DNA from 4 places in the Enterobacter oligotrophicus genome. Region 1 is predicted to be linked to each of the others. Evidence: predicted binding sites of a transcription regulator. Region 1 holds the regulator's gene; each other region holds the start of a gene.

Region 1 (7,808 bases):
CCATTGAGGTTAGCGAAAGCTGGCATTTGTTTTACTTTTCCGGCGCATAAAGTCAAAATTAGGAATTCGTTACGTCTCAGACTGTATGCAGCGCCACTAATTCACGCGCGGTGGACCGGCGAGTATACCTGAAGAAAGGACTTTTGATGCTTTTAGCAACAGCACTGTTAATAATTGGTTTACTTTTGGTGGTCTACAGTGCTGACCGTTTGGTATTTGCAGCATCAATCCTGTGCCGACTTATCGGTATGCCGCCCGTCATTATTGGCATGACGGTGGTCAGTGCAGGCACCTCGCTTCCTGAAATCATCGTTTCTGTCTCTGCATCGCTGCATGGCCAGGTCGACCTCGCTATCGGCACCGCGATTGGCTCTAACATCGTCAATATTTTATTGATCTTAGGATTAGCCGCGCTGCTGCATCCATTTCGCGTGCATTCCGATGTTCTGCGCCGTGAATTGCCGCTAATGTTAATCGTAAGCCTGCTGGCAGGCTACGTGCTTTATGACGGCGTGCTGAGCGTCGATGACGGCATTTTCCTGCTCGCACTGGCCGGAATTTGGCTGCTGTATAGTGTAAAAATCGCTCGTCAGGCGGAAAAAGCAGGGAGCGATAGCCTGACGCGAGAGCACGTTGCCGAACTGCCTCGGGGAGGATCGTTACCCGTCGCCCTGCTTTGGCTTGGCGTCGCGTTGATCATTATGCCGATGGCAACACGCATGGTGGTAGATAACGCAACCGTGCTGGCGAACTATTTCGCCATGAGCGAACTGACAATCGGCCTGACGGTCATTGCTATTGGCACCAGCCTGCCAGAGCTGGCAACCGCCATCGCGGGCGCACGTAAAGGTGAAGATGATATCGCCATTGGCAATATCATCGGCTCCAACATTTTCAATATCGCCATCGTGACGGGACTGCCCGCCCTGATAGCGCCAGGGCCATTTAACCCGCTGGCGTTCTCGCGCGATTACGGAGTAATGCTGCTGGTGAGCGTGATTTTTGCTCTGCTCTGCTGGCGACGGAAACGTCAGATAGGTAAAGGCGCGGGCGCGCTACTGACGGGTGGATTTATCGTATGGATGGCGATGCTGTACTGGCTCTCGCCTCTTCTCTCTGGGTAAACGGAAACGCATTATGTCGCAAATAGAATTGCAACCGGGTTTTGACTTTCAGAAAGCAGGCAAAAAAGTTCTGGAGATTGAACGTGAAGGTCTGGCGCAGTTAGATCAGTACATTAATCAGGATTTTAGTCTGGCCTGTGAGAAGATGTTCACCTGTGCCGGTAAAGTCGTGGTCATGGGGATGGGTAAATCCGGCCATATCGGACGCAAAATGGCGGCGACCTTTGCCAGCACCGGTACGTCGTCGTTCTTCGTCCATCCTGGTGAAGCCGCACATGGCGATCTCGGCATGGTGACCCCGCAGGATGTGGTCATTGCGCTGTCGAACTCCGGTGAATCCAATGAGATCCTGGCGCTGATTCCGGTCCTGAAACGACTGCAGGTTCCGCTGATTTGCATGACCAGCCGTCCCGAAAGCAGCATGGCGCGTGCCGCTGACATCCACCTGTGCGTCAAAGTGCCGAAAGAAGCCTGTCCGCTTGGCCTGGCACCAACCTCCAGCACAACCGCTGCACTGGTCATGGGCGATGCCCTCGCCGTTGCGCTGCTTGAAGCGCGTGGTTTCACGCCTGAAGATTTCGCCCTGTCACACCCAGGCGGTGCGCTGGGACGTAAGCTGCTGCTTCGGGTTAACGATATTATGCACACCGGTGATGAGATCCCTCACGTGAGCAAAGCGGCCTCGCTGCGCGATGCGTTACTGGAAATCACCCGCAAAAATCTGGGTATGACGGTCATTTGCGATGAGCAGATGATAATTCAGGGGATCTTTACTGACGGCGACTTGCGCCGTGTATTGGATATGGGTGTGGATGTCCGCACGCTGGGCATCGCCGATGTCATGACACCGGGGGGAATTCGCGTGCGTCCAGGCATCCTGGCCGTCGATGTACTGAACCTGATGCAGACCCGACATATCACCTCTGTTATGGTTGCCGATGGCGACCAACTGCTGGGTGTGGTACATATGCATGATCTTCTGCGCGCAGGCGTAGTGTAATGAAGGATAAGACAATGAGTAATGCGGGTGCATCCCTTGCAACCTGTTATGGCCCGGTAAGCGCCCACATGATGGCGAAGGCAGAAAATATCCGTCTGCTGATCCTGGATGTGGATGGAGTGCTCTCCGATGGTCTGATTTATATGGGTAATAATGGCGAAGAGCTGAAGGCATTTAACGTTCGCGATGGCTACGGTATTCGCTGCGCGCTCACGTCCGGCATTGAAGTTGCCATCATCACCGGACGAAAAGCTAAACTGGTAGAAGATCGCTGCGAAACGCTGGGCATTACCCATCTGTATCAGGGGCAATCTGACAAAATGGTCGCATTCAACGATTTGCTGGGGAAACTGGCCATCGCACCTGAAAACGTTGCCTATGTCGGAGACGATCTGATCGACTGGCCGGTCATGGCTGAAGTGGGTCTCAGCGTCGCCGTTGCTGATGCGCATCCGCTGCTGATCCCACGCGCTGATTATGTCACCCATATCAACGGTGGCCGTGGGGCTGTACGTGAAGTCTGCGATCTGCTTCTGCTGGCGCAGGGCCGGCTTGATGAGGCCAAAGGGCAATCGATATGAGTAAAACCAGACGTTGGGTTATCATTCTGCTTTCGCTTGTCGCCCTGGTATTGATTGGCGTAAATCTTGCTGACCGTGACGATACGCAAACAGAAGTGGTCAACACGAGCGATCCAACATACAAAAGCGATCACAGCGACACCGTGGTGTATAGCCCGGAAGGTGCACTGAACTATCGCCTGATTGCCCAACACGTGGAATATTTTTCAGAAGATGGCGTCTCCTGGTTTACCCAACCCGTTATGACCACTTTTGATACCGATAAAGTACCGACGTGGTCGATCAAATCTGACCGGGCAAAACTGACGAATGACCGTATGCTTTATCTGTATGGCCATGTTGAAGTCAACGCCCTGACCGCTGACTCGCAACTGCGCAAAATCACAACGGATAATGCCCAGATCAACCTGGTTACCCAGGACGTTACGTCGCAGGATCTGGTCACCCTTTATGGCACAACATTTAATTCCAGCGGTCTGAGAATGCGCGGTAACTTACGCAGCAAAAACGCCGAGCTGATTGAAAAGGTTAGAACCTCCTATGAAATTCAAAACAAACAAACTCAGCCTTAAAGTTATTATCGCCAGCGCACTGCTGGCGACCACTCTTCCCGCGCTTGCTGTGACGGGTGATACCGAACAACCGATTCATATTGAATCGGATACGCAGTCTCTGGATATGCAGGGTAACGTCGTGACCTTTACGGGCAACGTCGTGATGACCCAAGGCACCATCAAAATTAACGCCGATAAAGTGGTCGTAACCCGTCCGGGCGGCGAGCAGGGCAAAGAGATCATTGATGGCTATGGCAATCCTGCCACGTTCTACCAGATGCAGGACAACGGCAAGCCGGTCAAAGGCCACGCCACGCATATGCATTATGAACTGGCGAAGGATCTTGTCATTCTGACCGGCAACGCCTACCTGGAGCAGCTGGACAGCAACATCACCGGCGACAAGATCACCTACCTGGTGAAAGAGCAGAAAATGCAGGCCTCCAGCGAGAAAGGCAAACGCGTTACCACCGTGCTTGTTCCGTCACAGCTGCAGGACAAAGGCAAAGACCAGGCCCCGGCACAGAAAAAGAGTAACTAATTCGATATGGCAACATTAACTGCAAAAAATCTTGCGAAAGCCTATAAGGGTCGCCGCGTCGTCGAAGATGTCAGCCTGACCGTCAACTCCGGCGAAATTGTGGGTTTACTTGGCCCTAACGGCGCGGGTAAAACCACCACCTTCTACATGGTGGTCGGTATTGTGTCGCGTGATGCAGGCAACATTATCATCGACGACGAAGACATTAGCCTGCTGCCGCTGCATGCACGCGCGCGTCGTGGAATCGGCTATCTGCCACAGGAAGCGTCCATTTTCCGTCGGTTAAGCGTTTTCGATAACCTGATGGCCGTGCTGCAAATCCGGGACGATCTGACCAGCGAACAGCGCACTGACCGCGCTAACGAGCTGATGGAAGAGTTTCATATTGAACACCTGCGCGACAGCCTCGGCCAGGCGCTTTCCGGTGGTGAACGTCGTCGCGTTGAGATTGCGCGTGCGCTGGCCGCAAACCCAAAATTCATCCTGCTGGATGAACCGTTTGCAGGCGTTGACCCGATCTCCGTTATCGATATCAAACGTATTATTGAGCACCTGCGCGACAGCGGGCTGGGCGTACTGATCACTGACCACAACGTTCGTGAAACGCTGGCCGTGTGTGAACGCGCCTATATTGTCAGCCAGGGCCATCTGATTGCCCACGGTACGCCGCAGCAAATCCTCGAAGATGAGCATGTTAAGCGCGTGTACCTTGGGGAAGACTTCAGACTCTGATAGGGTAGAGGTAACTTAACGCCGGACCGGAGAAAAACGCTCTGAACATGAAGCAAGGTTTGCAATTACGGCTCAGCCAACAACTGGCGATGACGCCGCAGTTACAACAGGCGATCCGTCTGTTGCAGCTGTCCACGTTAGAACTCCAGCAGGAGCTCCAGCAAGCGCTGGACAGCAATCCGTTGCTGGAGCAAACCGATCTTCATGACGAGGTAGACACGCAGCAAACGCAGGACACTGAAACGCTCGACACCGTTGACGCGCTCGAACAAAAAGAGATGCCGGACGAGCTACCGCTGGATGCCAGTTGGGATGAAATCTACACCGCCGGAACCCCTTCCGGAACGCGTGCAGACTACCAGGACGATGAGTTACCGGTCTATCAGGGCGAAACCACGCAGTCACTGCAGGATTACCTGATGTGGCAGGTAGAATTAACGCCCTTCTCCGATACCGACCGCGCCATTGCCACCTCCATTGTGGATGCCGTTGATGACACCGGCTACTTGACGGTCACGCTGGACGATATCCTGGAAAGCATCGGTGATGACGAGATCGAACTCGAAGAGATCGAGGCCGTATTGAAGCGTATTCAGCGTTTCGACCCGGTAGGTGTTGCCGCGAAAGATCTCCGCGATTGCCTGCTGATCCAGCTATCGCAGTTCGCCAAAGAGACACCGTGGATTGAAGAAGCGCGCTTAATTATCAGCGATCATCTGGATCTGCTGGCTAACCATGATTTCCGCACCCTGATGCGCGTCACGCGCCTGAAAGAAGAGGTGCTGAAAGAGGCGGTTAATCTGATCCAGTCTCTCGATCCACGCCCCGGCCAATCGATCCAGACCAGCGAACCGGAATATGTCATTCCCGACGTGCTGGTGAGAAAACACAATGGCCGCTGGGTCGTTGAACTGAACTCAGACAGCATTCCTCGCCTGCAAATCAATCAGCAGTACGCCTCCATGTGCACCAGCGCACGTAACGATGCCGACAACCAATATATTCGTAGCAATTTGCAGGAAGCACGATGGTTGATCAAAAGTCTGGAGAGCCGAAATGATACGCTGCTGCGCGTAAGCCGTTGTATTGTCGAACAGCAGCAGGCGTTCTTTGAGCAGGGCGAAGAGTATATGAAACCGATGGTGCTGGCAGATATCGCCCAGGCCGTCGAGATGCACGAATCAACCATTTCCCGCGTGACCACACAGAAGTATCTGCACAGTCCACGCGGTATTTTTGAGCTTAAGTATTTCTTCTCCAGCCACGTGAATACCGAAGGCGGCGGCGAAGCCTCGTCAACGGCGATTCGCGCACTGGTGAAGAAGTTAATCGCCGCGGAGAATCCCGCGAAGCCACTGAGTGACAGTAAGTTAACCACCATGCTGTCCGATCAGGGTATTATGGTGGCACGTCGTACTGTTGCGAAGTATCGAGAGTCTTTATCCATTCCGCCGTCTAACCAGCGTAAACAACTGGTCTGACACAACCGATAAGGAAGACACTATGCAGCTCAATATCACAGGACACAACGTCGAGATTACTGAGGCTTTACGCGAATTTTTGAACACAAAGTTCGCAAAACTCGAACAGTATTTCGAAAGGATCAACCAGGTCTATATTGTGTTGAAAGTGGAGAAAGTGACTCATATCTCGGATGCGACCCTACACGTGAACGGGGGCGAACTCCATGCCAGTGCGGAAGGGCAAGACATGTACGCGGCTATCGACGGCTTGATTGATAAACTTGCGCGACAGCTCAATAAACATAAAGATAAACTGAAACAACACTAATTGTCCGGGCAGTTAACGGGTGCAGTAAGGCCTGTTGTGAAACACAACAGGCCGTTTGTACAGTTAGCGCTTAGGTGAAATTATGATGAACAACGATTCCGCTCTTCAACTGAGCAATGTCCTTAACCAGGAATGTACCCGCAGTGGTGTTCACTGCCAGAGCAAAAAACGTGCGCTGGAGATCATCAGTGAACTGGCCGCAAAACAGCTGGGCCTGCCGCCGCAGGTGGTGTTTGAAGCGATCCTGACCCGAGAAAAAATGGGCAGTACCGGCATCGGCAACGGCATTGCGATCCCGCATGGCAAACTGGAAGAGGACACCTTGCGTGCCGTCGGTGTGTTTGTCCAGCTGGAAACGCCTATTGCCTTCGACGCCATTGACAACCAGCCTGTCGATCTCCTCTTCGCGCTGCTGGTGCCAGCAGATCAGACTAAGACCCATCTGCATACGCTGTCGCTGGTTGCCAAACGTCTGGCTGATAAAACGATCTGCCGTCGCCTGCGCTCAGCCCAAAGTGATGAAGAGCTCTATCAAATTATCACCGAAGCAGAAGGCAGTCAGGATGATGCATAATCGGGAGATGGCCTTCACATCTGTTGTCCTGAGGAGAAATGGAACATGGTGTTGATGATCGTCAGCGGCCGCTCGGGATCGGGAAAGTCCGTTGCCCTGCGTGCGCTGGAAGATATGGGCTTTTACTGCGTAGATAACCTGCCGGTGGTGTTGTTGCCTGAGCTGGCGAGGACACTTGCAGACAGGCAAATCTCTGCTGCCGTCAGTATTGACGTCCGTAACATGCCTGAATCCCCGGAAGTTTTTGAGCAGGCGATGAGTAATCTGCCGGAGGCTTTCTCTCCGCAGTTGCTGTTCCTTGATGCCGATCGTAATACGCTGATCCGTCGCTACAGCGACACCCGTCGTTTGCATCCTCTTTCCAGTAAAAACCTCTCTCTGGAAAGTGCCATCGACGAAGAGAGCGATTTGCTGGAACCACTGCGCTCCCGTGCCGATCTGATTGTCGACACCTCTGAGATGTCGGTACATGAACTGGCGGAAATGCTGCGTACCCGCTTGTTGGGTAAACGCGAGCGCGAGCTGACGATGGTGTTCGAATCCTTCGGCTTTAAGCATGGTATTCCTATCGATGCGGATTATGTTTTCGACGTGCGCTTCCTGCCAAACCCGCACTGGGACCCTAAACTGCGTCCGATGACCGGTCTGGATAAACCCGTGGCGGCGTTCCTCGACAGACACACAGAAGTTCACAATTTTATCTACCAGACGCGAAGCTACCTTGAGCTATGGTTACCTATGCTGGAGACAAACAATCGTAGCTACCTGACGGTGGCGATTGGCTGTACCGGTGGTAAACATCGTTCGGTCTACATTGCCGAACAGCTGGCCGATTACTTCCGCTCACGCGGGAAGAACGTTCAGTCCCGTCATCGCACGCTGGAAAAACGCAAAACATGACCGTAAAACAG
Region 2 (7,808 bases), 600 kb from region 1:
ATCAGCAGGTGGATGAAACCGGCAACGCCCTGTGGCGCGGTATCGCGCTAACCCGCGACGACTGCATTCGTCGTGATGTGATTAAGGCGCTTATTTGCAACTTCCGCCTCGTCTTTAGCGACGTGGAGGCGCAATGGGAGCTGCAATTTAGCGATTACTTTGCCGAAGACCTGAAGCTGATTGCGCCGCTGGCGAAAGATGGGCTGGTGGATGTCTCGGAGAGTGCGATTGAGGTTACACCGAAAGGGCGTCTGTTGATTCGTAACATCTGCATGTGTTTCGATGCATATCTGCGGCAGAAGGCGCGTATGCAGCAGTTCTCGCGGGTGATTTAAGGCGCATTACCAAAAGCGTGAAATGTAGGCCGGGTAAGGCGAAGCCGCCACCCGGCTTTTACATTCAAACCCGCTAGCTAAACAGCCCAACCAGCGCCGCACACAACACAGCAGCTACGGCGGTTTGTGGCGTGTGGCTTTCCGCTGCTCCGCTTGAGAGCAAATTTACGAATGATTCCAGCATGATGATCCCCCCAATTTCCGGGCACGATCATACAAAACTCATCGGAACAGTAAAGCGCAAAATAACGGCAATTTGCGCTCAATTAATCATCTTTACACAGCTATTCCATGCCCAGTTCTTTCAGCTTGCGCGTCAGGGTATTGCGTCCCCACCCCAGCAAGCGGGCGGCTTCCTGTTTATGCCCCTGCGTATGACGAAGCGCAGTGGTTAACAGCGTGCGTTCCATCTCCGGCTGAGCCTCAGAGAGCAAGTTTTGATGACCGGAACGCAGCGCGCGGTCAGCCCACTGCGCCAGCAGCGTCGCCCAGCTGTCCGGCAGCGCTTGCCCGGTACTGCTCTCTGGTGCAGTGGCTTCAAACAATTCAGCCGGTAAATCCTGAATCAGCACTTCCTGCCCGGCGGCCATGACCGTCAGCCAGCGGCAGGTATTTTCCAGCTGACGCACGTTACCCGGCCACGCCAGGCGGGTGAGGGCGGCATCGGTTTCCGGATGAAGCTGTTTGGCTTCCACACCCAGTTCGCGGGCGGCTACCTGCAGGAAGTGACGCGCCAGACGGGGAATGTCTTCACGACGCTCACGCAGCGGCGGCAGATGAACACGGATAACGTTCAGACGGTGGAATAAATCCTCACGGAATTTCCCCTCCTGCACGCGCAGCTCCAGGTTCTGGTGCGTTGCGGCGATAATGCGTACATCCACTTTCACCGGGGCATACCCCCCCACGCGATAAAACTGTCCGTCGGCCAGCACGCGCAGCAGGCGGGTCTGAACGTCCAGCGGCATATCGCCAATTTCATCCAGGAACAGCGTCCCGCCATCGGCCTGTTCGAAGCGCCCCTGACGAATGGTATTCGCGCCGGTAAACGCCCCTTTTTCGTGGCCAAACAGCTCGGATTCAATCAAATCTTTCGGGATCGCCGCCATGTTCAGGGCGATAAACGGCGCTTTTGCTCGTGGGCTGTGGCGGTGCAATGCATGGGCAACCAGCTCTTTACCGGTTCCCGATTCGCCGTTAATCAATACGCTAATGGATGAACGCGACAAACGGCCAATGATGCGAAACACATCCTGCATGGCAGGCGCTTCACCGATGATGTCCGTGGTTGGGCCAAAATCGGGGGTATTACGAGGCTGCTGCTGTTCCTGATAGTGGCTGATGGCGCGCTCAACCAGGGCCACCGCTTCGTCGATATCAAACGGTTTAGGCAGATAATCGAACGCCCCTTGCTGGTACGCACTGACGGCAGCGTCCAGGTCGGAGTGCGCCGTCATTATGATGACCGGAAGCATAGGGTGACGCTGTTTGATCTGCTTTAAAAGCGCCAGTCCGTCCATTCCCGGCATGCGAATATCCGACAGCAGAACATCCGGCGTTTTGGTGGTGAGTGCATCGAGCACTTCGCTGCCGCTCTCAAACGTCGTGCAGCTTAAACCCGCCCCCGTGAGTGCGCGTTCAAGCACCCAACGGATGGAGCTATCGTCATCGACTACCCAGACTATCCCTCGTTGCATAAACGTCACCTTTATTTTTTAATCGGCAGGAAAACCGAAAACTCGGTATGTCCCGGCCAACTAGTAAATTCAATTTTGCCAGAGTGTTGGTCGATCAAGTTACGGGCAATGGAGAGTCCCAGCCCGGTGCCACCTTCGCGGCCGCTTACCATCGGGTAGAACAACGTGTCCTGCAGATGCGACGGAATACCCGGTCCGTTATCTTCCACATCAATGCGTGCCGCCAGACGATAACGCACGCCGTGCAAAGTGAGCTGGAACGCAGTGCGGGTACGCAAAATGATTTCGCCCCCTTCCGGCCCCAGCGCCTGCAAGGCATTGCGCACAATATTCAGCAGAACCTGTTCAATCTGATCCGGATCGTGCGCCAGTTCCGGCAGGCTTGGGTCGTAATCGCGCACCAGCGTGATGTTCTCCGGCAGCTCCATCGAAACGAGCTTCACCACCCGCTCCGCCACCTTGTGAATGCTTTCCGAGACATGCATTCCCGGCTGCTGCGGCCCAAGCAGACGGTCAACCAGATTACGCAGGCGATCGGCCTGTTCAATGATGACGTTGGTGTACTCCGCCAGTGCAGGGTCGGGCAGCGCTTTGGTCAGGAGTTGTGCCGCGCCGCGTAAGCCACCCAGCGGGTTTTTGATTTCATGGGCCAGGCCACGCACCAGGTCGCGGGCAGCGATTTGCTGTGCGTGCTGAAGCTGCTCCTGGCTGAGCCGACGCTGATTATCCATCGGTGCCATTTCGAGCAGGATCAACCCATCAGGCAGGCGCTGCGCCGTCAGAGAAAGAATATGCGAACGCCCGTCGATCACCAGCGTCACTTCGTTATCGGTGAATCCCTGACCGGCCTGCAAACTTTCCTGCATCAGGCCAATATTCAGCGAAAAATAACTCAGTAATTCCGGAAGTGGCGTACCAAACAGTTTACGTGCGCTTTGGGCGAGCAGCTGTTGCGCCGCCGGGTTGGCGTAATGCACCGCCAGCTCGTCGTCGACCAGCAAAATACTGTTAATTAAAGAATTGAGGATCTGCCCAGCATCGGGCAGCGTGCCAGTTGCCATTCAGCAGTCTCCTGGAGTTGGTTGCACTAATTTAGTGCAGTATAGCTTTTTGGGCGCAAAAAGCGCGTGAGATCAGGTTGTTGGTGGAGAAAAAAGCCCATCCGAAGATGGGCTGAAAGTTTCCACGGCAACAAAAAATCTTCTGGCGAGTGTCTCGCCGGGTATTAATTTTTTACTTAAACGCTGTAGTACAGTTCGAACTCAACCGGATGCGGAGTCATACGCACGCGGTCATTCTCTTCAGTACGCAGCGCAATGTAAGCATCGATAGCTTCATCAGTGAACACGCCGCCAGCCGTCAGGAACTCACGGTCTGCGTCCAGCGCCTGCAGGGCTTCTTCCAGAGAGCCAGCAACCTGTGGGATCTCTTTCGCTTCTTCTGGCGGCAGGTCGTACAGGTTTTTGTCCATCGCTTCGCCTGGGTGGATCTTGTTCTTGATACCGTCCAGACCGGCCATCAGCAGTGCTGCGAAGCACAGGTACGGGTTAGCAGCCGGGTCCGGGAAGCGCACTTCGATACGACGTGCTTTCGGAGACGCAACCACCGGGATACGGATAGAAGCAGAACGGTTACGGGCAGAGTACGCCAGCATGACTGGTGCTTCGTAGCCTGGGACCAGACGCTTATAGGAGTTAGTGGTTGGGTTTGCCAGGGCGTTGATCGCTTTAGCGTGTTTGATAACACCACCGATGTAGTGCAGCGCCTGCTCAGACAAACCGGCATATTTGTCGCCAGAGAACAGGTTAGTACCGTTCTTGGACAGGGACATGTGGCAGTGCATACCGGAACCGTTGTCGCCAAACATTGGTTTTGGCATGAAGGTCGCGGTCTTACCGAAACGGTGCGCCACGTTGTGTACAACGTATTTGTAGATCTGAATCTCATCCGCTTTTTTGGTCATGGTGTTGAAGCGGGTCGCGATTTCGTTCTGGCCAGCGGTCGCCACTTCGTGGTGATGCGCTTCAACAACCAGGCCCATCTCTTCCATGATCAGACACATGGTAGAACGGATGTCCTGTGAAGAATCGACCGGAGGAACCGGGAAGTAACCGCCTTTCACGCCAGGACGGTGACCTTTGTTACCACCTTCGTATTTGGTGGAAGAGTTCCATGCACCTTCGATGTCATCGATGGCAACGTGAGAACCTGAAATAGACGCGCCGAAACGGATATCGTCAAACAGGAAGAACTCTGGCTCTGGCCCGAACAGAACGGTGTCTGCAATGCCGGTAGAACGCAGGTACTCTTCAGCACGTTTCGCAATGGAACGTGGGTCGCGGTCATAGCCCTGCAGGGTGCCTGGCTCGAGAATATCGCAGCGGATGATCAGGGTTGGTTCTTCGTAGAACGGATCAATCAGCGCAGTAGTGGCATCTGGCATCAGAACCATGTCGGATTCGTTAATACCTTTCCAGCCGCCAATGGAGGAGCCGTCAAACATTTTGCCTTCTTCAAAGAATTCGGCGTTCACCTGATGAGCAGGGATCGTGACGTGCTGTTCTTTACCTTTGGTATCGGTGAAGCGCAGATCAACAAACTTCACTTCATGTTCGTTCAGCATCGTCAAAACGTGTTCAGCGGACATACTTAACTCTCCAGATTGGTCATTGTCGTCGTGGTAACGAGGTCTTCAAATCGGCTGTGCTGCCATCTTTTTACTGTATTTGTATAAAGCGAAATCTGTGCCAACTTTTAAAACACCCCAAAAAGGCGTTATCATGCGCACCATAGTGCAAAAGGGCTGCACCACGATGGTTTTGTTGCACCAGTGTAGTGCTTCAATGTGAACATTGAGCACCATATTGGTGCAATTTACGTTAAAGTGCCCTTTTACCGCTCCGTGAAAGCGATCACAAAGCATCTCTGCAATACTTGTTTGCGGGGGATGTTTGTGATCCTGTTTTGTAGTGCGATTAATCCGTGTACAATAACGCGCTATTTCTAAATGCCTGAGGCAAAGTTGTGATCGAAAAATTGCGTAACATCGCCATCATCGCGCACGTCGACCATGGTAAAACTACCCTGGTTGATAAGCTGCTGCAGCAGTCCGGTACGTTTGATGCTCGTGCCGAAACTCAAGAGCGTGTGATGGACTCCAACGATTTGGAGAAAGAGCGTGGGATTACCATCCTCGCTAAAAACACCGCTATCAAATGGAATGACTACCGTATCAACATCGTTGATACCCCAGGGCACGCCGACTTCGGTGGTGAAGTTGAACGTGTAATGTCCATGGTAGACTCCGTTCTGCTGGTCGTTGACGCAATGGATGGCCCAATGCCCCAGACGCGCTTCGTGACCAAAAAAGCGTTTGCTCATGGTCTGAAGCCAATCGTTGTTATCAACAAAGTTGACCGTCCTGGCGCGCGTCCTGACTGGGTTGTTGACCAGGTATTTGACCTGTTCGTTAACCTCGACGCGACCGACGAGCAGCTGGACTTCCCTATCGTTTACGCCTCTGCGCTGAACGGTATCGCAGGTCTGGATCACGAAGACATGGCTGAAGACATGACTCCGCTGTACCAGGCGATTGTTGACCGTGTTCCTGCGCCAAACGTTGACCTGGAAGGCACCCTGCAGATGCAGATCTCTCAGCTCGATTACAACAACTATGTTGGTGTCATCGGCATTGGTCGTATCAAGCGCGGTAAAGTGAAGCCTAACCAGCAGGTCACTATCATTGATAGCGAAGGCAAAACCCGTAACGGTAAAGTCGGTAAAGTACTGACTCACCTGGGCCTTGAGCGTATCGAGAGCGACATTGCTGAAGCTGGCGACATCATTGCAATCACCGGTCTGGGTGAGCTGAACATCTCTGACACTATCTGCGATCCGCAGAACGTCGAAGCGCTGCCAGCCCTGTCCGTTGATGAACCAACCGTATCCATGTTCTTTAACGTCAACACCTCTCCGTTCTGTGGTAAAGAAGGTAAGTTCGTTACCTCCCGTCAGATCCTTGACCGTCTGAACAAAGAGCTGGTGCACAACGTTGCGTTGCGCGTTGAAGAAACCGAAGACGCTGATGCATTCCGCGTTTCTGGTCGTGGTGAGCTGCACCTGTCAGTTCTGATCGAAAACATGCGTCGTGAAGGTTTCGAGATGGCGGTTTCCCGTCCGAAAGTTATCTTCCGCGAAATCGACGGCCGTAAACAAGAGCCGTTCGAAAACGTCACGCTGGACGTTGAAGAGCAGCACCAGGGTTCTGTGATGCAGGCGCTGGGCGAGCGTAAAGGCGACCTGAAAAACATGAATCCAGATGGCAAAGGCCGCGTACGTCTCGACTACGTGATCCCAAGCCGTGGCCTGATCGGCTTCCGTTCTGAGTTCATGACCATGACCTCCGGTACGGGCCTGCTGTACTCCACCTTCAGCCATTACGACGACGTGCGTCCGGGCGAAGTGGGCCAGCGTAACAACGGCGTGCTGATCTCCAACGGTCAGGGTAAAGCGGTTGCGTTTGCACTGTTCGGTCTGCAGGATCGCGGTAAGCTGTTCCTGGGTCACGGTGCTGAAGTTTACGAAGGCCAGATCATCGGTATTCACAGTCGTTCTAACGACCTGACCGTTAACTGCCTGACCGGTAAGAAACTGACCAACATGCGTGCGTCCGGTACTGACGAAGCCACGGTTCTGGTTCCACCGATCAAGATGACCCTGGAGCAAGCTCTGGAATTCATCGATGACGACGAACTGGTAGAAGTGACTCCTCAGTCAATTCGTATCCGTAAACGTCACCTGACCGAGAACGATCGTAAACGTGCTATGCGCGGTGCGAAAGAAGACTAATACGGTCAATCCGTAGGCCGGGTAAGCGCGAGCGCCACCCGGCAACTAAAAAGCCGCTGAGAGATCAGCGGCTTTTTTATTAGAACGAGTACCGTAACCCCAACCGAATCCGGTACTGCTCCCGGTTGTAATCATTCCATCGGTCCAGCCACTGGAGTTCGAGGTACGGCAGCCAGTTTCTGTCGATCCTGTAGCTGAACTTATTGGTCATTTCCCAGTGATGGTCTTTGCCATTTTTGCTGTGGTAATCGTTCACGCGCTGGAAAAAGTGCGGCTCAAAGGTGTAGAAAAACGCATCCGTAACGTTGAAATTCCAGTAGTTGGCAAACTCGTGCGTGTCGTTCTTATCCATCTGCCCGTTATAGTCCGGCGTGTCGTAATTATTATGGTTATAGCGATAGCGGAACGTCAGATTAAACCAGTCCGTAAATTTATAGTTAGTATCTAAATAAACCGCGCCACCCGATCCGGCGCTGCTGTCGTTAATCAAGCCGCCGGGCTGAAAAGTGAGCTTTTCCGTGGGCTTAAAGAGCGGATACCATCCTTCGATTTCGTTATAGCTGTGCTTAAGTTCGTCCCATTTCCCCACGTTATAGGCATTGGTGAACATCAACCCTGCGCCCATATCGAAGTTATAGCCAGCACGCAGGATTACCTCGTGCAGTTCAGAGGCCGTATTGTATGCTTCGCGGGTTTCGACATACGCCCCGGCAAATACCGGGCAGGACACAGACGACACGATCAGTACAGTGATGATTCTTTTCATAATTTGTCCATGTATCAGGTACAGAAAGGCCACCCTCCTGATTAACAGGAAGGAAATAACGGCCGGATTTATTGTTATAAAGTGACTGCTGACGCTTTATTGTTGGTGGTCATCTCAGGGGTATTCGCGGTTTGTTTTTTCCGTTTTCCAATCTCCTCGATA
Region 3 (7,808 bases), 1.7 Mb from region 1:
CTTTGATGTGAGCAAAGGCGATATTCGTTTTCACGATCTTCCACTGACGACGCTGCAACTGGACGCGTGGCGCAGCCGCCTGGCCGTGGTTAGCCAGACGCCGTTTTTATTCTCTGATACCGTGGCGAACAATATCGCGCTTGGCCATCCTGCGGCGACGCAGGAGGAGATTGAACATGTGGCGCGCTTAGCCAGCGTCCATGACGATATTCTGCGTCTGCCACAAGGGTATGAAACGGAAGTGGGTGAGCGGGGCGTGATGCTCTCCGGCGGGCAAAAACAGCGTATCTCGATTGCGCGTGCCCTGTTGTTAAATGCGGAAATCCTGATTCTGGACGATGCTCTCTCTGCCGTCGATGGCCGTACCGAGCACCAGATACTGCACAATCTGCGCCAGTGGGGCGAGGGACGTACTGTGATTATCAGTGCCCACCGACTTTCCGCGCTGACGGAAGCCAGTGAAATCCTGGTGTTGCAACACGGACACATTGCCCAGCGCGGTCAGCACGACCAGCTTACGGAGCAACCGGGCTGGTATCGCGATATGTATCGTTATCAGCAGCTGGAAGCGGCACTGGATGAGGAGGTCAACAATGCGTAAATTTGGCGCGCTATGGCCGACGCTTAAGCGCCTGCTGGCCTACGGTTCACCGTGGCGAAAACCGCTGTCTGTTGCCGTGCTTCTGCTGTGGATTGCCGCGGTGGCTGAAGTCAGCGGCCCGCTGTTGATCAGCTATTTTATCGACAATATGGTGGCGAAAAGCTATCTACCGCTGGGGCTGGTTGCCGGTTTAGGCGTGGCTTATGTGGGATTACAGCTGACGGCAGCCGGGCTTCACTACGCGCAATCGCTGCTGTTTAACCGGGCGGCCGTGGGCGTTGTGCAGCAACTGCGCACCGATGTAATGGACGCGGCGCTGCGCCAGCCGCTGAGCGAGTTCGATACCCAGCCCGTCGGCCAGGTGATTTCACGCGTAACCAACGATACCGAGGTGATCCGCGATCTGTACGTCACCGTCGTGGCGACCGTTCTGCGAAGTGCGGCGCTGATCGGTGCCATGCTGGTGGCCATGTTCAGCCTCGACTGGCGCATGGCGCTGGTGGCGATCACGATCTTCCCGGCCGTGCTGACGGTAATGGTTATCTATCAACGCTACAGCACGCCCATTGTTCGCCGTGTACGCGCTTATCTGGCTGATATCAACGATGGCTTCAACGAAGTCATTAATGGCATGAGCGTCATCCAGCAGTTCCGCCAGCAGGCGCGATTCGGTGAGCGGATGGGCGAAGCCAGCCGTTCACACTATATGGCGCGTATGCAGACCTTGCGCCTGGACGGTTTCCTGCTGCGCCCGTTGTTGAGCCTTTTCTCGGCGCTGGTGCTGTGCGGTTTGCTGATGCTGTTTGGACTGACAACCCGCGGGACGATTGAGGTCGGGGTGCTGTATGCCTTCATCAGCTATCTTGGCCGCCTTAACGAACCGTTGATTGAACTCACCACCCAGCAGTCGATGCTGCAGCAGGCGGTGGTCGCCGGGGAGCGCGTCTTTGAGCTGATGGACAGACCGCGTCAGACCTACGGCAACGACGAGCGGCCTCTGCAAAGCGGCGCGATTACGTTTGATCATGTCTCGTTCGCCTACCGTGACGACCAGCTTGTGCTGCAGGATATCAGCCTCGATATTCCGTCGCGGGGCTTTGTGGCGCTGGTGGGGCACACCGGGAGCGGCAAGAGTACGCTCGCCAGTCTGTTGATGGGCTATTACCCGTTAACGAAAGGTGAAATTCGTCTGGATGGCCGTCCTCTTGCCTCGCTAAGCCACAACGTGTTGCGCAGGAGCGTCGCGATGGTGCAGCAAGATCCGGTGGTGCTGGCCGATACCTTCTATGCCAACGTCACTCTGGGGCGACCGTATACGCCTGAGCAGGTCTGGGATGTCCTGGAAAAAGTGCAGCTGGCAGAACTGGCGCGCGGGTTTAGCGAGGGGATCAATACCAAACTCGGCGAGCAGGGGAACAACCTCTCCGTCGGACAAAAACAGCTTCTTGCGCTGGCGCGGGTGTTGATTGAAACGCCGCAGGTCCTGATCCTTGATGAAGCGACGGCCAGTATCGATTCGGGTACTGAGCAGGCTATTCAACAGGCGCTGGCTGCCGTTCGTGATCACACGACGCTGGTGGTTATCGCGCACCGTCTGTCTACTATCGTTGAAGCCGATACCATTCTGGTGCTGCATCGCGGGCAGGCCGTTGAGCGCGGAACGCACAGGCAACTGCTGGAGGCGAAAGGGCGCTACTGGCAGATGTACCAGCTGCAGCTGGCGGGGGAGGAGCTGGCGGCCAGCGCCCGTGAGGAAGAGTCGCTTAGCGCCTGATGCACCAAAATCAGGCAGTGCGCTAACAGTCACAACTGTTGGTGCAAAACTGAAACGCACCGTGCACTGTCATGGTGCGTTTTTTTTCACCAGTACAACCCTCCACGCCTTCTTTTGCACACCGCGCCGCTTTTTCTCTCACTTTTCAATTCTGGCACACCGCTTGCAATAACTCCTGCGTGTTAGCTGCGGCCATTACCGAATTCTGACTGGAGGGGATTTATGAAGCTGGTTACGGTGGTAATCAAACCATTCAAACTCGAAGACGTGCGTGAAGCACTGTCTTCCATGGGTATTCAGGGACTGACAGTGACCGAAGTGAAAGGCTTTGGTCGTCAGAAAGGTCATGCCGAGCTTTATCGCGGGGCGGAATACAGCGTTAACTTCCTGCCTAAAGTGAAGATCGATGTGGCCATTGCGGACGATCAGCTCGACGAAGTGATTGATGTTGTCAGCAAGGCGGCCTACACCGGCAAGATTGGCGACGGCAAAATTTTCGTTGCCGAACTGCAGCGCGTTATTCGCATTCGTACCGGCGAATCCGACGAAGCGGCATTGTAAGTAACTCCTGGCACACAGTGATAGGGATCGAGAAAATGAAGATAGCAACAATCAAAACGGGTCTGGGGTCGCTGGCACTGCTGCCGGGCCTGGCAATGGCTGCCCCTGCTGTGGCAGACAAAGCCGATAATGCTTTTATGATGATCTGCACCGCGCTGGTGCTGTTCATGACCATTCCGGGCATTGCGCTGTTTTACGGCGGCCTGATCCGCGGCAAAAACGTCCTCTCTATGCTGACGCAGGTAGCCGTGACGTTCGCGCTGGTATGCGTGTTGTGGGTGGTCTACGGTTACTCGCTGGCGTTCGGCGAAGGTAATGCCTTCTTCGGTAACTTCAACTGGGCGATGCTGAAAAATATCGAACTGACCGCGCTGATGGGCAGCTTCTATCAGTACATTCATGTCGCTTTCCAGGGTTCATTCGCCTGTATTACCGTCGGTCTGATTGTCGGGTCGCTGGCTGAGCGTATCCGCTTCTCTGCGGTACTGATCTTCGTGGTGGTCTGGCTGACCCTCTCCTATGTGCCGATTGCCCATATGGTCTGGGGCGGCGGTCTGCTGGCATCCCATGGTGCGCTGGACTTCGCAGGCGGTACGGTTGTACACATCAACGCAGCCGTAGCAGGCCTGGTGGGTGCATACCTGATTGGCAAACGCGTGGGCTTCGGTAAAGAAGCGTTCAAACCGCACAACCTGCCGATGGTATTTACGGGTACGGCTATCCTTTACTTTGGCTGGTTCGGTTTCAACGCCGGTTCAGCAAGCGCAGCTAGCGAAATCGCGGCGCTGGCTTTCGTGAATACCGTGGTCGCAACCGCTGGCGCTATTCTGTCGTGGGTGTTTGGCGAGTGGGCTGTTCGCGGTAAGCCGTCACTGCTGGGTGCCTGCTCAGGTGCGATTGCCGGTCTGGTCGGCATTACGCCAGCGTGTGGTTATGTGGGTGTCGGCGGTGCGCTGCTCATTGGTATCGTGGCGGGACTGGCGGGTCTGTGGGGAGTCACCGCACTGAAACGTATTCTCCGCGTTGATGATCCGTGTGATGTGTTCGGCGTGCACGGCGTGTGCGGCATCATCGGCTGTATTATGACGGGTATCTTTGCCGCGGCATCTTTGGGCGGCGTGGGCTACGCAGAAGGCGTTACGATGGTTCACCAGGTTCTGGTGCAGCTGGAAAGTATCGCTATCACCGTCGTCTGGTCGGGGGTGGTGGCCTTCGTTGGCTACAAGCTGGCGGACATGACCGTTGGCCTGCGTGTACCGGAAGAGCAGGAGCGCGAAGGTCTGGACGTCAACAGCCACGGCGAGAATGCGTATAACGCATAACACATAGCAAAACGGCAACTTCGGTTGCCGTTTTGAGTGTGTATGCCCTCTCCCAAAGGGAGAGGGCATCAGCCCGCACAAAATCACCCTCGGTTACGCATCACCCCTTCCTGCACCGTTGATGCCACCAGTACGCCATCCTGAGTATAAAACTCACCCCGCACGAATCCGCGCGCGCTGGACGCCGAGGTACTTTCCACGCTGTAGAGCAGCCAGTCGTTCATATCGAACGGACGGTGGAACCACATAGAGTGATCGATGGTCGCCACCTGCATCCCTTTCTCCAGGAATCCTACGCCGTGCGGCTGCAGCGCAACGGGCAAAAAGTTGAAGTCAGACGCGTAGCCGAGCAGATACTGATGAACGCGGATATCAGCCGGAACACTCCCGTTGGCACGCATCCAGACCTGACGTTTTGGCTCGGCAGTGTGGCCTTTCATCGGGTTATGGAACTCGACGGGGCGGATCTCCAGCGGCTTATCGCAGAGAAACTTCTCTTTCACTTGCGGCGGCAGCAAATGCGCCAGCGCGCGGGCGATTTCAGTCTCAGATTTAAGGTCGTCCGGTGACGGCGCGGGCGGCATCTCTTTTTGATGCTCGTAACCTGGCTCAGGTGCCTGGAACGAGGCGGTCATGTAAAAGATGGGCTTTCCGTTTTGCACGGCAGCCACGCGGCGGGCGCTGAAACTGTTGCCATCACGTAAGACTTCCACGTCATACACAATGGGTTTTGCACTATCACCAGGGCGTAAAAAGTAGCTGTGAAAGGAGTGCACCAGACGGTCTGCCGGGACGGTTTCTTTTGCGGCATACAGCGCCTGTCCCACGACTTGCCCTCCGAAGACCTGGCGTAAGCCCAAATCTTCGCTCTGTCCGCGGAAGAGTCCCTCCTCAATTTTTTCCAGATTCAGTAATGTCAGCAGATTGTTCAGTGCCTGACTCATAATCGTCCTCAATAAACGCCGTGGCGAAAGATACGCTGAGTATAACGCAGAAATGAAAGTGGTCCGATGGGTAGATTAGTCTGAATATCGAGGCGAAATTAGGCATTAATCAGTGATTTGTGCCAGACTTGTATGCGTTATATGAATGTAAACGACATCGGGTGGGATCGATCCCGCTGGTGCATTGATGATAAGGAGACTTCAATGAAACTCGTGCCCATGCTAAGTGGTGTAGCTATTGCGGTGGCGTTGTCCGCCTGTGCAGGTAAGAGCGCCCAGGTGCCGGTGCCAGCAGCAGACCCGAACGGGATTAACACTCTTTCGCAGCAGTCCATTCAGCAACCAAATGTTTCCGGGACAATCTGGATCAAACAGAAAGTCGCGCTACCGCCGGATGCGGTATTGACGGTTACGCTTTCCGACGCCTCGCTGGCTGACGCGCCATCGAAAGTGCTGGCGCAGCGCGCCGTTCGTACTGAGGGGAAACAGGCACCGTTTAGCTTTGTGCTGCCGTACAATCCTTCAGACGTTCAGCCGAATGCCCGTATCCTCCTGAGCGCAGCAGTAACAATCAACGATAAACTGGTCTTTATCACCGATACGGTGCAGGAAGCGATTAATAACGGCGGGACAAAAGTCGATCTGAACCTGGTGCCGGTGCAGCAAACTGAAGTGCCCGTAGCACCACAGACTAACCAGCCGTCGCTGCCGACGCCGCCAACGCAGCTTTAAAGACTCTGACACCCTCTCCTTCGGAAGAGGGTGTCAGTACACCCAGCGATACTTCTGTAAATCAACCTGCCCTGAACCTGATACCTGTATCCCTTCTGAAAGCAACGCCTGGCGTTGTCGCTGGAGATCCGGCCCGGTGAGCGAAATAGCACCATGGCGATTCACCACCCGGTGCCAGGGCAATGTGCTGCCTTCCGGCAGTCGTTTCAACACCCCGCCGACCTGACGCGCAGCGCGCGGTGAACCGGCCAGCCGGGCAACCTCTCCGTAAGTTGTTACATACCCTTCCGGTATGGAGGCAATGATTTGCCAGACGCGCTGCGGGAAAGCGTCGTGTTCGTCCATACTTACTCCTGTGGGGAACCTTTGATGTGTCATGGTAAACGAAGATAAACCTGATTGCTGCGCCTGTTTGCGCAATAAACCATCATCCGGTTGCCGGCGGCTTGCAATTGCAGGCCAGCACAGGGATAATGCGCCAGCGCGTTGGTTATCAACGCTCTCAATGGGGGCTCTGTTGGTTCTCCCGCAACGCTACTCTGTTCACCAGGTCAGGTCCGGAAGGAAGCAGCCAGGGCAGACGACGTGTGTGCCGGGATGTAGCTGGCAGGGCCCCCACCCATTTCTGCTCCTCGACAGTACTTGTATCCTCCTTCGTCGTTACCGATTCGTGCCTGAGTTTGTTATTCCCCACAAATAAAAAGTATTTTATATATTATGTAATTTATCTTTCATTAATTTGAAATATAACTGTCATAAACCTGTAATAATAGCCTGTCATTTTATTACTGGGCATCTTTTTTCTGTCATAAGCAAAAAATATATATCTGGATAAGCAAGTTAACTTCGTGTATTAAATAAGGCACGTATTCCGAAGGGAAGTGACGAACATGGCTACTGCGGTTTTAAACGTTAAAATTGATGAAACGCTAAAAGAAAAACTTCGCCACTATGCAGAAGTGAATAATGAGAATTTAAGCGTGACCACAGAGAAACTGCTGCTGCTGGCGTTTGAAGCAGTAGAAGAGGCGGGAGTATCGGAAGAGGATATCGATAATCAGCATACGGAAGAAGAGAGTGTATCTCCATTTACTCCTAAAGAAATCAAGGCACTACGTAAAATTCTGAAGAAGAGAAAATGAAACAACAACTGTCGACTGCCAGTGACTACAAAGAGGCCTGCGATTTGTTGCGTTCAGGCTATGTCAAACACGTACGTCTTGGCTGGAATGTAGGAAGTGATGAGTTCTTTCGGATTGCGTCAGACTGGTGTGATACCGGCGCGAAAATAAAGAAAGACGGTGAAAGTTTCGTTATTTCACTGAAAGGTTTCCCTATTCCTCCCCAGCACTAAAATCTGCCCCGTGAAAACTGCTGACTGCAGAACGCCAGTCAGCAGTTTTTATTATTTTTCGCTGAGAAAACTAAATCAGGCTCCGTTTTACGGGCGGCGTGGTTTTATTCAGGGTGAGCCACAGCGGTTTAATTCGCAGCAACGCCTCTTCAAGCGCCGCCGGGGCGAGCGAGAAGGGCATACGCAGATAGCGGTCAAAGGCACCTGACAGACCAAACCGTGTGCCGGTCCCCAGATTAATCCCCGTCGTCTCTGCCCGTGCCGCGAGCTGTGTTGCCAGCATACCGGGCAACTCAATCCAGTAAGAAAGGCCTCCTTCTGCCTCGTGAAACGACCATGCCGGAAAATGTTCGCGCAGCAACGCGCCGCACCGGTCCCGACGTTCCGCCAGCATTTTCCGCCGTGCGGGCAAAAAAGCATCACTGTTTTCGATAAGCCAGAGCGTTGCAAGCTGTTCCAGCAGCGGTGTGCCCAAATCCAGAGTGTCGCGCGTCTGGGCGAGCGTCGCGATCGTCCGCGA
Region 4 (7,808 bases), 490 kb from region 1:
TTGTACGGAAGGCCATACGTAGCCACAGATCCAGGCGATAAACAGACAGATTAACCCGGTCATGATCGGCACCAGGCGTTTACCGGCGAAGAATGCGAGGAAATCTGGCAGCTTAGTGTTTGAGAAGCGGTTGTAGCAGTGGCCTGCCACCACGCCCGCAATGATCCCGGCGAAGAAGGACATGTTAATTGATGCGTTAATTACCGCCGTGGCTTTGGTGAGCACCAGGAAGCCGACAGCACCGGCGAGTGCCGCTGCGCCTGCATTGTCTTTCGCCAGACCAATGGCAATACCCAACGCAAATAACAGCGGTAGACTGTCGAAGATCCCGCCACCCGCACTGGCGATAAAGGGAATATTAAAAACGTCAGGCTGGCCGAGGCGTAATAATATGGCTGCAACCGGTAAGGTTGCGATAGGCAGCATCAGGGCTTTACCCAGACGTTGCAGATAACTGAATGCGTTCATGAGATAGGATTCCAAAAGGACTTAATTCACGTCGAAAAATAACAGCTTTTATTTTGAGATGAAAGAGGCTTGAATAAAAATGTGACACCGAATAAATAAATTTAAGTTATATTTGTTAAGCAAATCATTCTTCAGATAAACAATGAAGCAATTAATAAAGAGTTCCGCTTTTAGCGTAACAAAAAACGGCACCAGAGCCGTTTTTTGTTACGGTTACCGTTTAACGCGGCTCACCGGCATCATCAGTTCGCGCAGGCGCTCTATACGCGCTTCCGGGCTCAGGTAAAACCAGCGAAATAAAACAGGTTCCACTTTCTTTGCCTGTTTAAAATAGCTGGAAAGATAGTTAAGTTCTTTGGTAAAGGTGGCCATGGGATATCTCCGGCTGAGGAATACCTTTTCAGCGTAAGCCGGAATCAGGGAATAAAACAGGTTAATGTTTTTCAGGTGTTCCGCATTTATATATTGATGGAAGAAATAATAAAAGGAATGATAGCGATGATTTATCTGCTTTGTATTTATATGTTGAATAAAATACGCAAAAAAAAGCCCCAGGACATCGGGGCTGTGGATAATAAAATCCGAAGGTTAAGTAAGCGTGGTAAGAGACGGAGGGTTATGCAGGCAACGATTTCAGCAGAGCAAAAGCCTCCTTCATCCGATCTTCACTGACCACGAAGGCGCGTAACTGCCCGTCGTTGTCAGCACCGCGAGCCACCATCCCCTGTGGTTCAATGGCTATCTGCCAGCTTAGATCCTGTCGCTGCGTTTCACCTGCGAGATGCAGCGGCAACTCCGGTGTTTTTACCTTCACCAGCATGGCAGGCAATTTCAGCGGAGCGTTAGCGCCGAGCAGGTTTTTTGCCAGATACATGGCGCTTAACTGAATCGGTTGCAGGAAGGGCAGAACCTGACCATTGATTTCGGCGCAGTCACCCAGAGCATAAATATCCGGTTGCGTGGTTTGCAGGTAGCTATCCACCTTCACGCCACGGTTTGTCTCTGCTCCGGCACGATGTGCCAGCGCGGTTTCCGGGCGAAGGCCGGTGGCCGCGACAACCACATCCACCTCAACGCTGCGGTTGTGGTCGAGCGTGGCGCGGATGCCACTCCCGGTTTGAGTCAAAGATTGCAGCTGAGATTTCAGCAGCAGATGCACGCCCATATCGGTCAGACGATGCTGTAAGCGACTGCTTACTTCTGCTGGCATCAGCGCCGACAGAATGCTGGCTGCGTGGTCAACCAGGGTGACGGATTTTCCCGCACGGCAGAAATCCATCGCCAGCTCGGTGCCAATCAGGCCGCCGCCGACAATCATCACTTTCTGTGCGTCACGTAACAGCGTTTCACTGGCCTGATACTCCTGCTGGCTGTTCAGGGTGATCATCAGCTCACGGCCTTCAACCGGTGGAACGAAAGCGGAGGCACCTGTCGCCAGTACCAGCTTGTCGTACTGCCAGGTTTTATCTTTTGCTTTCACCACATGCGCGCTGGCGTCGATATCGCTTACCCACGTGTACGGGAACAGGCGCAGGTTAAACTGTTCTGCGAACTCCCCCGCCGTCTGGCGGGTGAGCTCTTCAGCACGCTGATTCTGGCTAATGACATGGCTTAAATCAGGCTTGTTGTACTCGTCCATGCTGTCGGCGGCAATCACCGTCAACGGCACGTTAGCATCCTGCTTGCGGATGTTTTTCACCAGCTGACGGGCGGCAAAGCCCGAGCCGATAATGACGATACCGTTGTTCATTTTGCCTCCGTACCCAGTTCGTCAAAGACGTCTTTACCGAGGGAACATTCCGGGCAGAGGAAGTTGTCCGGTACATCGCTCCACGGAGTGCCAGGGGCAACATCCTGCAGCGGCTCGCCCAGTTCCGGGTCGTAGATCCACTGGCAGACGCTGCACTGCATGCGTGGGCCGAGATCTGTACTGGCTGTCGCGGCACAGGTCTGCGGCTGTTCGGCTGGTTTTGCTACAGCTTCAGGCAGCGGTGCGAGCGCCCACTGACGAGCGATGTCACGGCCGTGCTGACGGCAGATTTCCAGCGCGTCGATGTCCGGACGCCATTTGGCTTTCAGGCTCATGGACATCTCAAAACCGGCGTCCTGCAGTCGGGTAGACAGACGATCTACCGCGCCGCCGCTCCAGCCGTGAGAGCCAAAGGCGCTGGCACGCTTGTTGCGAAAGCGCAGGCCGGTCATCTCTTCTACCAGGCCAGCAATTTTTGGCATCATCACGTTATTCATGGTAGAGGTGCCCACCAGCACGCCTTTGGAGCGGAAGACGTTGGTTAGAATTTCGTTTTTATCGCTGCGCGCCACGTTGAAGATTTTCACCGCTACGTTCGGATCAACTTCGTTAATGCCCTGGGCAATGGCATCCGCCATCATGCGGGTGTTGTTGGACATAGTGTCGTAGAAAATTGTGATGCGATCTTCCTGATAATCCGCTGCCCATTTCAGGTACAGCTCGACAATCTGGGTTGGGTTTTCACGCCATACCACGCCGTGAGAGGTCGCAATCATATCCACCGGCAGGTTAAAGCCGAGGATTTCGGTGATTTTAGGTGTCACCAGACGGCTGAACGGCGTCAGGATGTTGGCGTAGTAGCGCTGGCACTGCTCGAACAGCTCAGTCTGATCCACTTCGTCATTGAACAGACGTTCGTCGCAGTAGTGCTGGCCGAAGGCGTCGTTACTGAACAGCACCGCGTCGCCGGTCATGTAGGTCATCATGCTGTCCGGCCAGTGCAGCATTGGCGTTTCAACGAAAATAAGCTGTTTGCCGTTACCGATGTCCAGCGAATCACCGGTTTTCACGGTGTGGAAATTCCACTCCGGATGGTGATGGTGACCGTTGATAGAGTCGATGGCGTTTGTGGTGCAGTAAATTGGCGTGTCAGGAATGTAAGACATCAGCTCGGTCAATGCTCCGGCGTGGTCTTCTTCCGCGTGGTTGATGATGATGTAGTCGATGTCGTTCAGGTCGATTTCGCTGCGCAGGTTTTGCACGAACTCGCGGCTGAATTTGTGATCGACGGTATCGATCAGCACGTTTTTACCTTCACGAATGAGATAGCTGTTGTAGCTGCTGCCGCGCAGCGTTTTATATTCCGTGCCGTGAAAATCACGTACTTCCCAGTCACGTTGACCAACCCAATGAATGTTATTTTTTACCAGAATAGACATAGCAACCTCAGTGTAATACGGCGTTTTCAAATAAGTTGGTTTAGCTATATCAAGATGCGTGCCAGTTTTTTATTTAATTGATTTTTATCGTTTTATTATTTTATAGCCCGGAATGGGTAGTCATTATGACTATCTTAAAAAGAGTCAATATGACAATATGCATTGTCAAAATGACAGCGAGGCATACATGAGCTTTTCCGTAGATGTACTGGCGAAGATCGCCATTGAACTGCAAACCGGTATTGGCCACCAGGATCGCTTTCAGCGGCTGATCTCCACCCTGCGCCACGTGCTGGCGTGTGATGCCTCGGCGCTGCTGCGCTACGAAGGGCGACAGTTCATTCCGCTGGCGATTGACGGGCTGGCGCAGGACGTGCTGGGACGGCGTTTTACTCTGGAAGGGCACCCGCGTCTGGAAACGATTGCGAGGGCAGGTGATGTGGTGCGCTTCCCGGCGGACAGCGATCTGCCCGATCCGTATGATGGCCTGATCCCCGGACAGGAGAGCCTTAAAGTCCACGCCTGCATCGGCCTGCCGCTGTTTGCCGGGCAAAACCTGATTGGCGCGCTGACCCTCGACGGTATGTCACCGGACCAGTTCGACACCTTCAGCGACGAAGAGCTGCGCCTGATTGCGGCGCTGGCCGCTGGCGCGTTGAACAATGCGCTGTTGATTGAGCAACTGGAGAGCCAGAACATTCTTCCCGGCAGTCCGGCGGCGTTTGAGCAGGTGACGCACACCGAGATGATTGGGCTTTCACCGGGCATGATGCAGTTGAAAAAAGAGATCGATATTGTCGCGGCCTCCGATTTGAACGTGCTGATCTTTGGTGAAACCGGCACCGGTAAAGAGCTGGTGGCGAAGTCAATTCATGAAGCCTCGCCGCGCGCGGTGAATCCGCTGGTGTATCTCAACTGCGCGGCCCTGCCGGAAAGCGTGGCGGAAAGTGAACTGTTTGGTCACGTCAAAGGGGCCTTTACCGGGGCGATCAGCAACCGCAGCGGTAAGTTTGAAATGGCCGATAACGGCACGCTGTTCCTGGATGAGATTGGTGAACTGTCGCTGTCGCTACAGGCTAAGCTGCTGCGCGTATTGCAGTACGGCGATATTCAGCGCGTGGGTGATGACCGCAGCTTAAGGGTGGATGTGCGCGTGCTGGCGGCCACTAACCGTGACCTGCGCGAAGAGGTGCTGGCCGGGAATTTCCGTGCCGATCTGTTCCATCGCCTGAGCGTCTTTCCGCTCTCCGTACCGCCACTGCGCGAACGCGGGGAAGATGTGGTGCTGCTGGCGGGCTTTTTCTGCGAGCAGTGTCGGCTCAAAATGGGGCTTTCCCGCGTGGTGCTGAGCACAGGGGCGCGCAGCCATCTGCTGAATTACGGCTGGCCGGGCAACGTGCGCGAGCTGGAACATGCGATTCACCGTGCGGTAGTGCTGGCACGGGCAACGCGTTCAGGGGATGAAGTGGTGATCCACGCGCGGCATTTCGCATTGCATGATGAAACGGCGCAGGTGGTGGCTCAGGAAGCGCCGGAAATGGCGAACGTGAACCTGCGCGAGGCGACAGAGACATTTCAGCGTCAGATGATCACCCGCGCGCTGGAGCAGAATAACCGCAGTTGGGCAGCGTGCGCGCGGGCGCTGGAAACGGACGTCGCCAACCTGCACCGGCTGGCGAAGCGTCTGGGGCTGAAGGGTTAAATGATCCCGGCCTGGTAGAAGTCCTGCAGGTTGATGGCGCCGCACAGTTTGCCGTTCTCATCCACCACCGGAGCGGCAGTGATTTTGCGCTTCATCAGCACCTCTTTGGCTTCAATAGCACGGCTGTCGGCGTTCAGCGTCAGCCCGCCTTTGGTCATCGTGTCTGAGACTCGTGATTCCAGCTTGCCGCCGCCCACCAGCCAGCGGCGCAGGTCGCCGTCGGTAAATACGCCTTTGACATAGCGTTCATTATCGCAAACGGCCACCAGCCCCAGCCCGGTACGGCTCAGCTCCAGCATGGCGTCCATCACGCTGGTGTCGAGTGTGACCTGTGGAATGGCATCGTCGGTACGCATCAGATGGTGGACTTTATTGAGCAGGCGCGCGCCTAGTGCCCCTGCAGGATGTGAACGGGCGAAATCTTCTTCATTGAAGCCGCGTGCCTGCATCACTGCCATCGCCAGCGCGTCGCCCATCATCAGGGTGTTGACGGTGCTGGAGGTCGGGGCGAGGTGCATCGGGCAGGCTTCGCGCTCAACGGAGATATCAAGCGTCGCTTTGGCCGCCAGCGCCAGCGGTGAACGGGATTTACCGGTCATCGCCAGCAGGGCAACGGATTTTTCCTGCAGGCGTGGAATGATCAGGTCCAGCTCTTTGGCCGAACCGGAGTAGGAGATAAACAGCATCACGTCGCGGCTTTCGATCATCCCCAGATCGCCGTGCAGCGCTTCAGCGGGATGAACGAAGAATGCCGGGGTGCCGGTGCTGGCAAGCGTCGCTGCAATTTTTTTGCCGATATGGCCAGACTTACCAATACCTGCCACGATCACTTTCCCTTCACACTGGATAATGGTGTTCGCGGCCCGCACAAAATCCTCACCCAGACGATCCGGCAGGCGGCTGGCTTCCTGCAGTTCCAGCATCAGCGTTTGACGGCCTGCGTTTAACAGAAAATCACTCATCTTTCTCTCCGGTTACGATAACGTCGATTCCTTTCTCTTCCAGCGCTTTTTTGAACGCCGGATCGATACCTGCGTCGGTAATCAACTTATCGACGCTTTCAAGGCTGCAGACAATATTAGGGCTTTTACGGCCAAACTTCGATGAATCTGCCATCAAAATCACTTCACGTGCGGCGTTACACATCGCTTTGCTGACGCTGAACACTTCATTGAAGGTGGTCACGCCTGCGTTCAGATCGATGCCATCGGTACCCATAAAGAGTTTATCAAAGCTGAAGTGGTCGAAGGCGTTCTCCGCCAGTTGGCCGTGAAACGACGCCGATTTTTTACGGAAGGTGCCGCCGGGCATCAGAATGGTTTGCTCGCAGTCGTTCTCCGACAGGGCGTTGACGATATGCAGGCTGTTGGTCATCACCGTGATGTTGTTAAAGCGGCTGAGCATTGGGATCATTTGCAGAACCGTGCTGCCCGCATCAAGGATGATAGAGTCACCGTCGTGGATAAACTTCACGGCGGCTTCGGCAATCAGCGCTTTCTGGTGCGTATTAATCAGCGTTTTGTGATCGATAGGCGGGTCGGCTTCATCTTTGTTGAGCACCACTCCGCCGTAGGTTCGAATGACTGCGCCAGCGTTTTCGAGCAATACCAGGTCTTTGCGTATTGTCGTGCCGGTGGTGTCAAAGTAGTGGGCCAGCTCTTCTACCGAGCATTTTCCCTGCTTTTGCAGATGTTCCAGTATGGCCGCCTGCCGCTGACGTGGTTTCATAGGCGCTTCGTTCCTTACGTTGCGAAATGATAATTTCGCAAGTTTATAGCGTTCACAACGAAATTATCCATGTTTCAGATTAAGCGCTAATGATAGTGCATTCTGACAGAGTGAATCATGGGGAAAGATCACATCGGGCCGCAATTCCTCCAGCGATATGCCGTTGATTGCCTGGATTTTAGCCGGTCGGGCAAATACCGTCATCCCGCGCATGATGAGCGAATCGCAAACGTTGTTATGTTCATCCAGCGCAATCGCAACCACCACGCGTGGCTTGAAGCGCCCGCCGGAACGTCCGACGCCCACGCGCCCTTTCTGACAGAGTGCATCGAACGCCCGGTTGAACTGGCGAATTTGCCAGCCGCCGAACGCCAGCTGGCAGATCCAGGCGATGGCAGAGACGGTGATGAGTGCTGTGACCATATTGGCTCCTTACTTGCCGGGTGGCGGCTGCGCCTTACCCGGCCTACGGTTTGAAGGTTTTTGTAGGCCCGGTAAGCGGTAGCGCCACCGGGCAATACCGCTCGATCAGAACATCACCTGCCCACCGGTCACGTTAATTGACTGCCCGGTGCAATACGACGCTTTCGGGCTGGCGTAAAACAGCAGCATATTTAGCACGTCCTGATAGTCACAGCCGCGCTTCAGCGGCACTTTGTCGATGTAATACTGCTCCACTTCTTCGGCTTTGATGCCGAGCTTGGTGGCATACTGTGGCAGC

The links. Region 1 encodes sigma-54, which starts transcription at its own class of promoters, with help from an activator protein. Its sites were predicted from a motif close to GTTGGCACANNTTTCGCTNT; they were not measured.
Region 2: a site for sigma-54 is predicted at 4,765-4,784, ahead of glnA (glutamate--ammonia ligase). Genes of this name have one in related genera too.
Region 3: a site for sigma-54 is predicted at 2,526-2,545, ahead of glnK (P-II family nitrogen regulator). Genes of this name have one in related genera too.
Region 4: a site for sigma-54 is predicted at 3,704-3,723, ahead of norV (anaerobic nitric oxide reductase flavorubredoxin). Genes of this name have one in related genera too.

Annotation. Positions count from the first base shown of each region.
Region 1 is NZ_AP019007.1:1,912,209-1,920,016, forward strand. It holds gene EoCCA6_RS09195 (calcium/sodium antiporter) at 147-1,124, shown strand; gene kdsD (arabinose-5-phosphate isomerase KdsD) at 1,138-2,124, shown strand; gene kdsC (3-deoxy-manno-octulosonate-8-phosphatase KdsC) at 2,139-2,705, shown strand; gene lptC (LPS export ABC transporter periplasmic protein LptC) at 2,702-3,277, shown strand; gene lptA (lipopolysaccharide ABC transporter substrate-binding protein LptA) at 3,246-3,800, shown strand; gene lptB (LPS export ABC transporter ATP-binding protein) at 3,807-4,532, shown strand; gene rpoN (RNA polymerase factor sigma-54) at 4,580-6,013, shown strand; gene hpf (ribosome hibernation promoting factor) at 6,036-6,323, shown strand; gene ptsN (PTS IIA-like nitrogen regulatory protein PtsN) at 6,406-6,897, shown strand; gene rapZ (RNase adapter RapZ) at 6,943-7,797, shown strand; gene npr (PTS phosphocarrier protein NPr) at 7,794-7,808, shown strand, end outside.
Region 2 is NZ_AP019007.1:2,511,710-2,519,517, forward strand. It holds gene hemN (oxygen-independent coproporphyrinogen III oxidase) at 1-335, shown strand, start outside; gene EoCCA6_RS12080 (YshB family small membrane protein) at 409-519, opposite strand; gene glnG (nitrogen regulation protein NR(I)) at 620-2,032, opposite strand; gene glnL (nitrogen regulation protein NR(II)) at 2,044-3,093, opposite strand; gene glnA (glutamate--ammonia ligase) at 3,270-4,679, opposite strand; gene typA (ribosome-dependent GTPase TypA) at 5,057-6,880, shown strand; gene ompL (porin OmpL) at 6,960-7,646, opposite strand; gene EoCCA6_RS12110 (MFS transporter) at 7,721-7,808, opposite strand, start outside.
Region 3 is NZ_AP019007.1:3,596,182-3,603,989, forward strand. It holds gene EoCCA6_RS17210 (SmdA family multidrug ABC transporter permease/ATP-binding protein) at 1-601, shown strand, start outside; gene EoCCA6_RS17215 (SmdB family multidrug efflux ABC transporter permease/ATP-binding protein) at 594-2,375, shown strand; gene glnK (P-II family nitrogen regulator) at 2,598-2,936, shown strand; gene amtB (ammonium transporter AmtB) at 2,972-4,258, shown strand; gene tesB (acyl-CoA thioesterase II) at 4,342-5,202, opposite strand; gene EoCCA6_RS17235 (YbaY family lipoprotein) at 5,407-5,934, shown strand; gene EoCCA6_RS17240 (MGMT family protein) at 5,968-6,279, opposite strand; RNA gene ffs (signal recognition particle sRNA small type) at 6,450-6,546, shown strand; gene EoCCA6_RS17250 (hypothetical protein) at 6,825-7,076, shown strand; gene EoCCA6_RS17255 (hypothetical protein) at 7,073-7,288, shown strand; gene yczR (MocR-like transcription factor YczR) at 7,359-7,808, opposite strand, start outside.
Region 4 is NZ_AP019007.1:1,419,495-1,427,302, reverse strand. It holds gene nagE (N-acetylglucosamine-specific PTS transporter subunit IIBC) at 1-468, opposite strand, end outside; gene EoCCA6_RS21530 (hypothetical protein) at 682-840, opposite strand; gene norW (NADH:flavorubredoxin reductase NorW) at 1,085-2,218, opposite strand; gene norV (anaerobic nitric oxide reductase flavorubredoxin) at 2,215-3,657, opposite strand; gene norR (nitric oxide reductase transcriptional regulator NorR) at 3,845-5,359, shown strand; gene gutQ (arabinose-5-phosphate isomerase GutQ) at 5,356-6,321, opposite strand; gene srlR (glucitol operon DNA-binding transcriptional repressor SrlR) at 6,314-7,087, opposite strand; gene gutM (transcriptional regulator GutM) at 7,151-7,510, opposite strand; gene srlD (sorbitol-6-phosphate dehydrogenase) at 7,616-7,808, opposite strand, start outside.